DNA from 4 places in the Pantoea alhagi genome. Region 4 is predicted to be linked to each of the others. Evidence: predicted binding sites of a transcription regulator. Region 4 holds the regulator's gene; each other region holds the start of a gene.

Region 1 (3,438 bases), 640 kb from region 4:
CTCGCCCCAGCTGCCCTGGGTTTTATTGTCGCCTTTCAGCGCTTTGGTGAGGTTGATCGCCTCCTGCGCCATCTGCGCATTCAGCTGTTGTAGATTACGAATCTCATGTGCCAGCGTGTGCCGCTCACGCGCTTCCTGGCCAAAGCTTTCCTGTACCTGCCGGCGAAAGCCATCCAGTTGCTCACGCAGCGGCGCAATTAACCCATTCAGGCTTTGGCGGTTCTGCTCATCAACGCGACGGCCGCTCTGTTCAAAAATACGGTTGGCGAGATTTTCAAATTGTGCGCTCAGGCGCTGTTCGCTGTTGGTAAGCAGTCGCTGTTTCTCTTCAGCGGCAAGGCGGGTTTCTTCAAGACGGATAGTCACTTCACGCAGTTCCGCCTCCTGCGCGCTGTTCACTTCCAGCTGATTACGCAGTTCACGGCTGAGCTGTTCACACTCATTACGCCAGTAGTCGAAGTGCTGTAACTTTTCCTGTGCGGCGGTCAGCGCGCCATGCAGCTGACGCAACTCTTTTTCACGCAGCTGTTGCTGCTGCTGTTCTGCCTGATGCAGCTGCTGCTGACGCGCTTCCTGCTGCTGCGCCTGGGCAAGCGCCTGTTCCAGCAGACGGCGCTCCGTTTCCTGTGCGGCCAGCTGCCCGGCCAGCCGGAAATAGGCAAACAGCCAGCCCGCCACTGCGCCAGCCAGCGCCAAACCGATCCCAACAATAAGCTGGTTATCCACCGCGTCCTCTCCTTCCCGCTACAAACAGAGCAAAGGTAGAGGCGCACTGTATGAATGTCCACACAAATAAATGGGCTGGCATAAGCCAGCCCTGAAAACCCCGACCGCCTCGCTGCGTCAGAGAGCCATTCCGAAAAAATATCGCCTGGCGCGAAGGAATTACGCCAGCAGACGGCGCGCGGCATCAACCACAATCGCCACCGCATTACTTTCGGTCTGCTTCATGGTCGCCGCATCAGGGATCTCTTTCTGCGTACGGTTAACGATCACCCCTGCTACCATCCCGGCACGCAGACCCTGGCTGGCACACATGGTCAACAGCGTGGCGGATTCCATCTCATAGTTCAGCACGCCCATCTGCTGCCACTCTTTCATCGAGCCCTGAAAACGACTCACTACCCGACCAGAGAAAGTATCGTAGCGCTCCTGGCCTGGGTAGAACGTATCAGAAGAGGCGGTAACCCCGATATGCGGCGTACTGCCTGCGGCTTTCGCGGCTTCAACCAGCGCAGTGGTGCAGGCGAAATCGGCAACGGCCGGAAACTCCATTGGGGCGAAGTGCAAGCTTGCGCCGTCCAGGCGTACCGCCGCAGTGGTCACCAGCACATCGCCGACATGGATGTCAGGCTGGATAGCGCCGGTGGTGCCCACGCGCAGGAAGGTACGGATACCCAGCTGCGCCAGCTCTTCCACAGCGATCGAGGTGGAAGGACCACCGATACCGGTAGAGCAAACAATTACCGCTTTGCCATCCAGCTCTGCACGCCAGCTGGTGAATTCACGATGCGAGGCCAAAGGCTGAGGATTATCCATCAGCGCCGCAATTTTTTTCACGCGTTCAGGATCGCCGGGCACAATCGCCAGCGTCGCGCCCTGCAGATCCGCTTTGGTAAGACCTAAATGAAACACATCTGACTGAGCCATAGCCCCTCCTGAGAAAATTCACTTGATGGCGCTACTCTACGGCAAGTGCCGCCAAAAATATGTGAGTTCAATCACCGCAGAAAATGAAAGTTACATTTATCTTCAAAGATAACGTGATTAACATCACATTAAGCCATTCTGCCTTACGGATTTGCTACAAGTTGCTGTGTGTATTTATTCAACAGAATGTTAAAGAGAAGACGGACATGCAGGCCGGGGTCTTTGGCTGATTTTGGCTATAGTTACCGGATGCGCTAATAGCAGCACGGAGATAACAATGAACAGCGAAAACAACCTGGGCAAGAAAGAAGGCGATAGCGGATTCGCCCCGGCGGCCTCCCCTACGGCCGCGACAACCATTATCACGCATGACGACGCCATTCTTGGCGGCGAAACCACCATTAATACCCAGGGCGAAAATATGCCTGCCTGGTTTGCGCGCCCCAAAGAGGCTAAAGGCGCGCTGCCGGTGGTGCTGGTGGTACAGGAGATATTTGGCGTTCACGAACATATCCGCGACATCTGTCGGCGTCTGGCGGCAGAAGGTTATCTGGCGGTGGCGCCAGAGCTCTATTTCCGTCAGGGCGATCCCAGCGAGTATAGCGATATTAAACAGCTATTGGACAATGTAGTCAGTAAGGTTCCTGATGCTCAGGTGCTGGCGGATCTCGATCACGTTGCTAACTGGGCGGCGAAACACGGCGGCGATATGCGTAATATGGCGATTACCGGCTTTTGCTGGGGCGGCCGCATTGTCTGGCTCTATGCAGCGCATAATCCGCAGCTGAAAGCGGGCGTCGCCTGGTATGGCCGTCTGGTTGGCGAAAAAAGCATGAAACAGCCGAAGCATCCAATTGATATCGCCGTTGACCTTAATGCGCCAGTGCTGGGCTTGTACGGTGCGAAAGATGAAGGGATCCCGCTGGAAAGCGTGGATTCAATGCGTCAGGCGCTGCATGCAGCCAACGCGACGGCGGAAATCATCGTTTATCCGGAAGCGGGACATGCGTTTAACGCGGACTATCGACCGAGCTATCATGCAGAGTCAGCCAAAGATGGCTGGCAACGAATGCTGGCCTGGTTTCATCAGTATGGCGTGAAGCCCACCAGCAAATAAACAAGGGGCGCCTGGCGCCCCTCTTAGTTATCATAACGTTAACGCATAAATTAGCGGTTTTCTGCGCGCAGGTTCTGTGCTGCCTGCACCATATTGGCCAGCGCCAGGCGTGTTTCGGTCCAGCCACGCGTTTTCAGGCCGCAGTCCGGGTTCACCCACAGACGCTCTACCGGAATACGCTTCGCCGCTTTACGCAGCAGCGCTTCCATCCATTCAACGTCAGGCACGTTCGGCGAGTGAATGTCATATACGCCTGGGCCGATTTCATTCGGATACTCAAATTCCTCAAAGGATTCCAGCAATTCCATATCGGAGCGCGACGTTTCGATGGTAATCACATCGGCATCCAGCGCGGCGATGGAATCCATGATGTCGTTAAACTCGCAGTAACACATATGGGTATGAATCTGCGTATCATCCTGGGCAACGGCGGCGTTAAGACGGAAGGCATCCACCGCCCAGGTCAGGTAAGCGGCCCAGTCCGATTTGCGTAGCGGCAGACCTTCACGTAATGCCGGTTCGTCAATCTGGATAATACCAATGCCCGCTTTTTCCAGGTCTTCTACTTCATCACGCAGCGCCAGCGCAATCTGTTTAGCGATGGTTTCACGCGACACATCTTCACGCGGGAAAGACCAGCAAAGGATAGTTACCGGACCGGTCAGCATGCC
Region 2 (3,438 bases), 1.4 Mb from region 4:
GTCGCGCAGGTTTTCCCGCGCTACATTGCCAACGGCCGTGACCGGATACTCTCTTTCTCCGATAGCCAGCACGGAACCGGCATCAAATGCGCCACCGTCGTTGATGTCGGTACGGTGAATGAAGCAGTATTCCGCCACATCCTGCGGTGCGCCTTCACCGAAAGTGATAATGAAGTTGTCTTCCAGCGACTCATTCGCACAGGGGCCAACAGAGATAAACGTGGATTCATAAACGGTTTTCATAAGCTCTCCCGCTATTATTGATAGATAAACCCGGATACGGCCCAGGCAAGAAGCACTGACGGCGCGCCGGTAAGGAAACGGCCAACCAGCACCGATGGCACGCCGACACGCACGGTCTCCTGGCGCGCCTCGGCAATCGACAGGCCGACGGGAATAAAGTCGCAGGCCGCCTGTGAATTAATGGCAAACAGCGCCGGTAGCGCGAGATGCGGCGGAATGGTTCCCTGCCCGATCTGCACCCCGACCAGCACGCCAATAACCTGCGCAATGACGGCCCCGGGACCAAGAAACGGTGAAAGCAGAGGGAAAGAGCAGATCAACGCCAGCGTCACCAGGCCGACCGGGCTGTTGGCCAGCGGCGTCAGGCCGTGGGCGATAAAATCCCCCAGGCCGGAGGCCATGATGATGCCTATCAGCGCTGAGACAAACGCCATGAATGGCAGAATGGTTTTCAGTACTGTGTCGATGGTTTCACGACCGGCCTGGAAGAAAACAGCCATAACCGATCCCATCCCCATCCCGACTTTGGCCAGCAGGCCGTCGCTCTGTTCGGTGATTTTTTTACTGGTGTCGTAGTCGCGCCCTTTGCCGAGAGGCGTTGCAACAGGCTGTGATTCAGCGGCTGGCAAAGGCGTGCCGCTGCCGGCCTGAATATCTTCCGGACGAACGCCTGACACGTAGATATCTTCCGTAATGTACTGCGCCAGCGGCCCGGACTTACCGGTGGCATGAATGTTAATAGTGGGAATGCGTCGCTTCGGATAGAGTCCGCAGCGCAGCGTGCCGCCACAGTCGATAACCGCCACGCCAATTTCTTCTGCGGGGGTTCTCCCTCCTTGAAACCATCCACAGCCTCCCAGCCGGTCACCTCTTTCAGCCGGTCAACGATGGCCGGTCGGGTACCTGCCGTAACGTAAACAATCTTTTTCCCGGGCGTAACGGTGATTGTGAGCGGGCCACCCCAGCCACTTTCGCCTTTTTTAACGGTAATGGTGTCAGTCATCTTCTGCTCCGCTCTTATAAACGAACCTGACGGTCGAGTTGTACGCCCATCTTTCTTTCAAAAATGGTGGTGGTGAGATCGGTAATCCAGCCCCTGAAAAAGTTGGTCACTATGCCGACAAGCAGATAGCTTACGGCCAGCGGCCCCAGCGGCAGGCCAAGCGTTGTCAGTCCGTTGGCAATCCCCAGGTAAACAAACAGCTCGCCGGGGTTGATGTGTGGAAACAGACCGTTCATTGAGTGACAACTGTAGGAAGCGGCAGCGTAATAGCTCGGTTTGTATTTTTCCGGCATAAACTTGCCAAGGCTGTGCGTCATGGGATTACAGAAGACAAACGTGCCGATAACGGGCAGGAGCAGATAACGAGAAACCGGATTACCGGCGCAGCGCTGTGCAAGCGCTTCAATGCGACGCTGCCCGACAAAAACGATCAGCGCATTCATAACCACCAGCAGGCTGATCAGCAAAGGAAGAATATCGGTGACCATCCCGATGAAAACTTCGCCCCCTTTCTGAAAGAGCCCAATAAACCACTCGGCTCCATGTGTGATGCTTTCAATCATGTTGCAACCCCTTCACCTGGAAAACAGAAATAACTTCTTGTTCACTGCGATAACAAGGTAGATCGAAAATGAAACAATAAAAGATATGGAGATCACATAATGATTATAAAATCTTTCATAATGAAAGAATAAATGAAAGATAAAATCTTTCATTTAGCGAGGTGTGTGATGGATTATGACGTCAGTACCCAGCCAGCACTGTAGAAAATTTACGCCTGGCAACAGGTATGAATGATCAGGATTGAGCGATAAAGAGAGGAATTGGCGGAAAGAAACCTGCCGACAGCGGATGCCCTCGCCTGTCAGAACGCAAGGCGGTTTTAATCAGATTGCTGTTAAAGCCTATGGCTTTCTGTAATCCAGGTAGTCAATGAATTGTTTCACTGCACGCGAAGTGGTTTTTTTATTTCGGAAAGCGAGGCCAATATCACGACAGGGTGATATGTCGATTTTTCGGGTAACGACACGATAAGGAACATTTCTGAGAATAAGCGCCGGTAAGATGCTGACGCCCAGCTTTTTTTCTACCATAGCCATAACGGCGTAATCATCCCATAACGTAAACCTTACGCGCGGTACCAGACCAGATGCGCTGAATATCTCGGATATTTCAGTATTCTTTCCCTTTTCAAGCAGAATGAAAGGTTCCTGGCATAAAGAGGCAACCGGAACCGCATCATACGCTGAAAGCGCATGCCCCTCAGGAAGCACTACCAGATATTCATCTTTCTCAAGAAAAAGGGTTTCAAAGGCAGGTGAAGCCGGTAAACGTGTGAAACCACAGTCCACCCGCCCTTCAGCGATCCAGCCCTCAATTTCCGTATAGTCCCCCAGCAACAGTTCAAAATCGATATTGGGATAATCTTCCTGAAACGCTTTCAGAATATCAGGTAACCAGTGGGTAGCGACGCTGGAAAAAGTGCCAATACGAATAATTCCCGACTGCAGTCCATTGAGCGCATCAACTTCTGCCTGAAGCTTCTGATACTCCTCACAGACATTTTTGGCAAAAGGCAAAAGCTTGATACCGTCGGAAGTTAGCCGCACACCCGTCCGGCTGCGCTCAAACAGGGTGACGTTCCACTCCTTTTCCAGATCATTAATCATCCGGCTAATCCCTGACTGAGAATAAAACAGTTTTTCCGCCGCTCTGGTAAAGCTTTCCAGCTCTACCACTTTCAGGAAAGCCTTATATTTTTGGATGTTTACGTCCATGAATGCGTCGTTTCATCTGAATTTGTCATGCTTTGCATGCTAAACATTCGTTTTTGTAATTTCAACTGGGGTGATAAATTCCAGATAAAAGCACGCCGGGAACGGTGCGCGCCGATATAAAATAAGCAAGGAAAACAGTTAATTATGCCGATAAATAAAACAACCATTGCCTCGCAGAGCGCAACGTCCGGCTTTGTACTGCTCTGGGGCTGCGCTGCTATTTTTACCCGGCTGGGTCTGGATAACGCATCGCCGTTAGCGCTACTGATTTTCCGTTTTGCTATTGCTCTTGCCACGCTACTGCTTATCGGCTGCTTTCGCCGACGGTGGCTGCCGGAAAAAGGCACCCGCCGCCAGGCGGCGCTGACCGGACTGATGCTTATCGGTGGCTATTCGATCTGTTATTTCCAGGCG
Region 3 (3,438 bases), 2.0 Mb from region 4:
TCCAGAACTTTGTGAGAGTAGCCGGTTTCGTTGTCATACCAGGAAACCAGTTTCACGAAGTTGTCGTTCAGTGCGATACCGGCAGCGGCATCGAACACAGAAGTCAGGGTTTCGCCGTTGAAATCGGTAGAAACCACGGCGTCTTCGGTGTAACCCAGAACGCCTTTCATGTCGCCTTCAGAAGCGGCTTTGATTGCTTCACAAATTTCTTTGTAAGAAGCAGGCTTAGCCAGACGCACAGTCAGGTCAACAACGGACACGTTCGGAGTCGGAACGCGGAACGCCATACCAGTCAGTTTACCGTTCAGTTCCGGCAGAACTTTACCTACGGCTTTAGCCGCACCGGTAGAAGACGGGATGATGTTCTGAGCTGCGCCACGGCCGCCGCGCCAGTCTTTGTGAGACGGGCCATCAACGGTTTTCTGCGTTGCGGTAGTTGCGTGAACGGTGGTCATCAGGCCTTCAACGATACCGAATTTGTCGTTGATAACTTTAGCCAGCGGTGCCAGGCAGTTGGTGGTACAGGATGCGTTGGAAACGATGTCCTGGCCAGCATATTTGTCAAAGTTAGCGCCACGAACAAACATCGGGGTGTCATCTTTAGACGGGCCGGTCATTACCACTTTTTTGGCGCCAGCAGCGATGTGTTTGCGTGCAGTTTCGTCGGTCAGGAAGATACCGGTTGCTTCTGCTACTACGTCAACACCGACTTCGTCCCACTTCAGGTTAGCCGGGTCTTTTTCAGAGGTAACACGGATTTTTTTGCCGTTTACGATCAGCGCGCCGTCCTGTACTTCAACGGTGCCTTCGAAGCGGCCGTGCGTTGAGTCATATTTCAGCATGTACGCCATGTATTCCGCGTCCAGCAGATCGTTGATTGCAACGATTTCAACGTCAGAACGTTGCTGCGCAGCACGGAAAACGATGCGACCGATACGACCAAAACCGTTAATACCTACTTTGATAGTCATATATTCCACCAGCTATTTGTTAGTGAATAAAAGGTTGCCTGTAAAATTACAAAATCCTTACCAGGCGTCAAGCGGAATCGTGTCAATTATTGCGACAAATCAAACCTGTGATGGTGAATTTGCAGGTAAAAATGCGCTTCCGCGTCTATTCTCCCGCAGGAGTTTTACGCCTCAATTACCGAATATAAAGGCCTGCCCTGACTGGAAAGTGATCTTCATCACAGTTTAACAGTTAAGCGGCGGTGAAAATTCGCCAGGCACAAAATATTAAGCTGTTCTTGTTAACTGTTTGTTAGAATACTAGCCGATTTTTCCAGAATAACACTGCCAGAGATGATGAAAATGGCTAAAGAATTGAACGATCGTACGCCTGATAACCAGCTTAGTGAAATGCAACGTTATGTTACCCAACAGCGGGGCACTGAGCCGCCGTTCAGCGGCGCGCTGCTGCATAATAAATCGGAAGGTATTTATCACTGTCTGGTATGTAACGCACCGTTGTTTTTATCGGAAACCAAATACGATTCTGGTTGCGGCTGGCCCAGCTTTTATCAGCCTTACAGCGATGATGCGATCCACTATCTGGAAGATAATTCACATGGCATGCAGCGGATTGAAATTCGTTGTGGCAGCTGTGACGCTCATCTTGGCCACGTCTTTCCCGATGGTCCCCAGCCGAGCGGCGAACGCTACTGCGTAAATTCAGCCTCGCTGAGCTTTAGCGATAATGACGGTAATCAGATTAAAGGTTAATACGATGAAATCTGAACTCAAGGCGATAGTCGACGCAATGACCCCTGAGATTTATCAGCGTCTGGCAACGGCAGTAGAAATCGGAAAATGGCCAGATGGCGTGGCGCTTACGGAAGAGCAAAAAGAGCACTGTATGCAACTGGTTATGCTGTGGCAGGCGCAGCACAATCATCAGCCGCAGCATATGAGCATCGGTGCAGGCGGAGAGCTGGTGACCCGTTCGAAACGCGAGCTGAAAGAAGAGTTTGGTATCAGTGACAGCGTCACACGTATCACACTGCAATAATTATCCCGCCAGCACGGCGGGATAATGGCCTTACTGGCGGATCAGTGCGCCGTTTGCCGCCATATCCGCTAAGGCCTGATGGCTGTCCTGCGGCTGTAAGTTAACGCCGCGGCAACCTTCAGCAATCACTTCTACCTCATACCCTAACCGCAGCGCATCCAGCACGCTAAATTTCACGCAGTAGTCTGTCGCCAGACCCATCATGACCAGACGTCTGATGCCCTGCTGACGTAACCAGGCATCGAGCCCGGTCTGGCGGCGATGACCGTTATCAAAAAAGGCGCTGTAACTGTCAATATCAGGCTGCTCACCCTTATGAAATATTTTATCGATTAACGTGCGCCTGAGCGCCGGATGAAAATCTGCACCCTGCGTATGTTGAACAGCATGATCGGGCCACCAAATCTGCGGCAGGCCATTCAGCTCGCCCAGCGTATTGACGGCCTTACCGGAAACCGAAGCAAAACTGCCATGGTTTGCCGGATGCCAGTCCTGCGTGGCAATCACCGGTTCGCCACGTCGATGAAACGCTTCGGCCAATTGATTAGCGACGGCAATGGTCGCGTCGCCGTCGGCCACCGCCAGTGCGCCGCCCGGACAAAAATCATTCTGCAAATCGATAAGGATCAACGCCTGGGTCATAACAGAATCCGCTATTAGTTATCAGAGGTTAGCTCGCCACGCAGATTGACCTGCATTAGCTGCCGCACTTCATCGCAGCTTAACGGCTGACTGAGTAAATAGTGCAGTTTGGTCAGAGTAGCCTCTACCGTCATATCGAAGCCGCCGATCACGCCTGCATGGGCGAGGGCGTTGCCGGTAGCGTAGCCCCCCATATTCACCTTGCCCGACATACATTGGGTAAGGTTAACCACCACAATACCGCGTTCAGAAGCTGCCTGCAGCTCAGCAAGAAACTCGGCGTTTTGCGGCGCATTACCCACGCCGTAAGAACGTAAAATCAACGCTTTTACCGGCTGGCGCAGAAAGTTGCGTACCACCTCAGCGGAAATGCCTGGATAGATGGTCACTACCCCGATTGGCTGAGGCGTAATAGGGTGAACAATCAGTTCGCCTTCGCCTTGTGGGGAAGCGGGCGTATTCAGTCGTCGGATATGAATACCCGCTTCCAGCAGCGGCGGCAAATTGGGCGAGGCAAAGGCATTAAAGCCATCCGCATGGGCTTTGGTGGTGCGATTACCCCGGTAAAGGGTATTGTTAAAAAATAACGACACTTCTTTGATCGGGTAGTTAGCCGCAACGAAGAGTGCGTTCAACAAGTTTTGCTGGCCGTCAGAGCGCAGTTCCGCCAGCGGGATTTGTGACCCTGTCACAATCACCGGCTTGGCCAGATTCTCCAGCATAAAAGAGAGCGCCGAGGCGGTAAACGCCATGGTATCGGTGCCGTGCAAAATCACAAAACCATCG
Region 4 (3,438 bases):
CCTGATACGCTTCCAGTGCATCATGCGCATTCTGCCGCAGTAGCCCGCTTTGCCACTGCGGCCACAGCCAGACCATGCCGCCAAAAGCGATGCAGCATCCCATCAGCGTATCCATCAGACGCGGCAACAGGAAATGCGCGCCGTTTAACGACAGCAGCTGTAATGAATAAACGGCGGTCACGGTAAAACCGATGGTTGCCCAGCCGTAATATTTACGGATAAACAGATAGCTGACTAAGGTAATGATCAGCATGATTAACAGCACCAGCGATTCCGGTACCGCAAGACGCAGGGCTGCAGCGGCGATAATCAGCCCTGCCAGCGTGCCAAGCGCGCGGTGCTGGATACGCACACGCGTTGCGCTGTAGCCATTCTGACTGACGAACATGATGGTCATTAAGATCCACCAGGGTTTCGGTACGTTGAACGCCAGCGCCAGTACGCTGCCGAATACCAGCATCACCGCAAAGCGTGCCGCGGTACGCAGAGCGGAAGATTTAAATGACAGATAGCTGCGCAGCGCGGAAAGCAGCGGCAGCCGACGCTGGCGATCGGCCATAAGATCGCGACGATAAAGAGGGCGCTGGGTACGCAGCACGCGGGCGATGCGGCTGAAATGGTAATAACAGAAGTGGCCGACCGGATTCTCCGGATGCCGACGCGCAATTTTCTCCAGTCCCAGCAGCGGTTTTTCCATGGTGAAACGTGATGGCAGCCGGTGATAAAGCATGTCGTCCGCCAGCTCGCGCAGCCGTACGGCGATGGTTTGCGCGTTCCAGCGGATAACCGCTTCCGCATGGCTTCGCTCTACCAGCTTTTGCACCTCTTCCGGCTGATGCAGACTAACGGCAATATGCTCCTGCAGATCGAGTGCCACCTGAAAAGCACGCGTCAGGCGTCGATGGTTATGATCGCGGTTAGCGGCCAGCATATGCATTTGCTGATAACAGGTGTTAATCAGATCAACCACCTTTTGCTGGCGCGCCAGCAACGGGGGCAAGGCTTTTTCCGGATTAGTAAGCTGCGTCAGCAGGGTATATTTGGCTTCGCAGTAATCCGCCAGTTCGCGATAGAGCAGGCTGAGCGTCTCCCGCATCGGCTGCTCTTTCCACAGCCGGAACCAGAACCAGTTAAACAGCCCGTACCAGAATGTACCGCCGATATAGAGCAACGGCGGCCCCCAGATCGGCATATTGCCCACCAGGCCGAGCGTAAAAATAGCGGCAATTAAGGAAGCTGGCAGCAGACGTGCATGAAGCGGGCCGATTTCGCCGGTTACGCCCAGCACTAACGCCATGACAAACAGCGTCGCGGGCAGGGGCACCTGCTGTAGCGATAGCCACTGAAGAAGAAAACTGCTGAGTGCGAACAGCGAGCCGCCTGTGATCAGGCGTTTAAAGAAGCGGCGGTGTGGGGTATCGAGTCCGGCAATATTGCAGCAGGCGGGAACCAGCGAGAAGAGCAATCCTTTTTGCAAATCCCCCAGTAGCCAGCCAAAGGCCACCGGTAAACAGAGCACCAGCGTCTGACGCAGGGCATAGTTCACTTCGGGATGATAAATAATTCTCCGCCACATCGCTACATCACCAAAACAGACACGGCGTGATGCCAGGCACCACGCCGTGTCTTCAGAGTAGCTTAACGGGTGCCGTAAACGACAATTGTTTTACCGTGAGCGGAGATCAGGTTTTGATCTTCCAGCATTTTCAAAATACGGCCCACCGTCTCGCGTGAGCAGCCGACGATCTGGCCGATCTCCTGACGGGTAATCTTGATTTGCATCCCGTCCGGGTGCGTCATCGCATCCGGCTGTTTAGCAAGGTTGAGCAGCGTCTGTGCAATACGGCCGGTCACGTCAAGGAAAGCTAAATTGCCTACTTTCTCTGAAGTCACCTGCAGGCGACGAGCCATCTGGGAAGAGAGACGCATCAGAATGTCAGGATTAACCTGAATCAGCTGACGGAATTTTTTATACGAAATTTCAGCCACTTCACAGGCGGTTTTCGCGCGTACCCATGCACTGCGTTCCTGGCCTTCTTCAAACAGGCCAAGCTCGCCAATGAAATCACCCTGATTAAGATAGGAAAGAATCATCTCTTTGCCTTCTTCATCTTTGATCAGTACCGCAACCGCACCTTTTACGATGTAATAGAGCGTCTCGGCCTTTTCACCCTGATGAATCAATGTGCTTTTTGATGGATATTTGTGAATATGGCAATGTGACAGGAACCATTCGAGTGTAGGGTCTGTTTGCGGTTTGCCGAGAACCATTCGCTATTATCCTCTGTTGTAATCGTGCCCTAAATACAGGGGGCAGTTTTCCCTGTCAGGCGTTGAAATCTTCAAGCGTTTCCTGCTGGAAATTTATACGGGCAACTGCGAGGCCTCAAGGCGTGCCGTCGTCCCGTTTTCGTTTCATAGAACGAAAATATTACAGCTTTGTTTGTAGCACAGCTTTATCTTACTGTCTCCTGTTGTCTCGCTTCAGCTTGTGCTGAATCGGACAATTGCCGTTTAGCTGATGAACGCCCCGGCTGACAATTTGCTTACTTATCAGGGGCCGGGCAAGAGAGAGTGGCATGCCTCTTATTCGATTTTTTTGCCTTCTATCAGGCGTTTCACCAGCGGCAGCATAATCAGCTCCATCGCCAGTCCCATTTTTCCGCCCGGCACCACCAGCGTATTAATATGAGAAATAAAGGAGCCCTGCAGCATCGCAAGCAGGTAGGGGAAATCGATATCTTCCAGCCCGCGAAAATGAATCACCACAAAGCTTTCATCCAGCGAAGGAATAGCACGTGCGGCAAAAGGGTTTGAGGTATCTATGGTGGGTACGCGCTGGAAGTTAAGATGGGTACGTGAGAACTGTGGCGTAATGTAATTAATATAATCTTCCATTGAGCGCACCACGGAATCCATCACCGCTTCGCGGGAATGGCCGCGCTCGCTGGTATCGCGCACCAGCTTCTGGATCCACTCCAGATTCACGATGGGCACCACGCCAACCAGCAAATCCACTTTTTCTGCCACGTTATGCTGCTGCGTCACCACGCCGCCGTGCAGTCCTTCATAAAACAACACATCCGTTGGCTCCGGCAACGGCTGCCACGGCGTAAAGGTACCTGGCACCTGATTCCACGGCACCGCCTCATCATAGGTATGCAGGTATTTACGTGACTGGCCACGGCCATTTTCGCCATATTCAACAAAGGTTTGCTCAAGCAGGCCAAAGTCGTTGGCTTCTGGTCCGAAGTAACTGATATGACGCCCCAAATCGCGGGCTTTGCGGATCGCCATATCCATTTCCGGGCGCGTATAGCGATGGAAACTGTCACCCTCCAGTTCAGCGGCATGCAGATTAAGCTGCTGAAAAATCTTACGAAAGGCAAGGCTGGTGGTGGTGGTTCCCGCTCCGCTGGAGCCGGTCACCGCGATGAT

Evidence for each region. The regulator CRP, encoded in region 4, controls carbon source genes, mostly activating them, when cyclic AMP is high. The targets are predictions, from matches to a motif close to ATGTGANNNNNNTCACAT.
Region 1: a site for CRP is predicted at 1,762-1,779, ahead of udp (uridine phosphorylase). Genes of this name have one in related genera too.
Region 2: a site for CRP is predicted at 1,890-1,907, ahead of srlA (PTS glucitol/sorbitol transporter subunit IIC). Genes of this name have one in related genera too.
Region 3: a site for CRP is predicted at 1,178-1,195, ahead of msrB (peptide-methionine (R)-S-oxide reductase MsrB). Genes of this name have one in related genera too.

Annotation. Positions count from the first base shown of each region.
Region 1 covers NZ_CP019706.1:1,854,384-1,857,821, reverse strand. Annotated here, with positions in the region: gene rmuC (DNA recombination protein RmuC) at 1-726, opposite strand, end outside; gene udp (uridine phosphorylase) at 886-1,650, opposite strand; gene B1H58_RS08705 (dienelactone hydrolase family protein) at 1,928-2,767, shown strand; gene metE (5-methyltetrahydropteroyltriglutamate--homocysteine S-methyltransferase) at 2,818-3,438, opposite strand, start outside.
Region 2 covers NZ_CP019706.1:4,021,507-4,024,944, forward strand. Annotated here, with positions in the region: gene B1H58_RS19015 (PTS glucitol/sorbitol transporter subunit IIA) at 1-243, opposite strand, end outside; partial or broken gene srlE (PTS glucitol/sorbitol transporter subunit IIB) at 258-1,025, opposite strand; partial or broken gene srlE (PTS glucitol/sorbitol transporter subunit IIB) at 1,121-1,246, opposite strand; gene srlA (PTS glucitol/sorbitol transporter subunit IIC) at 1,261-1,809, opposite strand; gene B1H58_RS19030 (LysR family transcriptional regulator) at 2,152-3,024, opposite strand; gene B1H58_RS19035 (DMT family transporter) at 3,169-3,438, shown strand, end outside.
Region 3 covers NZ_CP019706.1:3,497,382-3,500,819, forward strand. Annotated here, with positions in the region: gene gapA (glyceraldehyde-3-phosphate dehydrogenase) at 1-971, opposite strand, end outside; gene msrB (peptide-methionine (R)-S-oxide reductase MsrB) at 1,314-1,724, shown strand; gene B1H58_RS16555 (YeaC family protein) at 1,729-2,010, shown strand; gene pncA (bifunctional nicotinamidase/pyrazinamidase) at 2,041-2,652, opposite strand; gene ansA (asparaginase) at 2,667-3,438, opposite strand, start outside.
Region 4 covers NZ_CP019706.1:1,212,571-1,216,008, reverse strand. Annotated here, with positions in the region: gene B1H58_RS05775 (YccS/YhfK family putative transporter) at 1-1,576, opposite strand, end outside; gene crp (cAMP-activated global transcriptional regulator CRP) at 1,639-2,271, opposite strand; gene B1H58_RS05765 (phosphoribulokinase) at 2,587-3,438, opposite strand, start outside.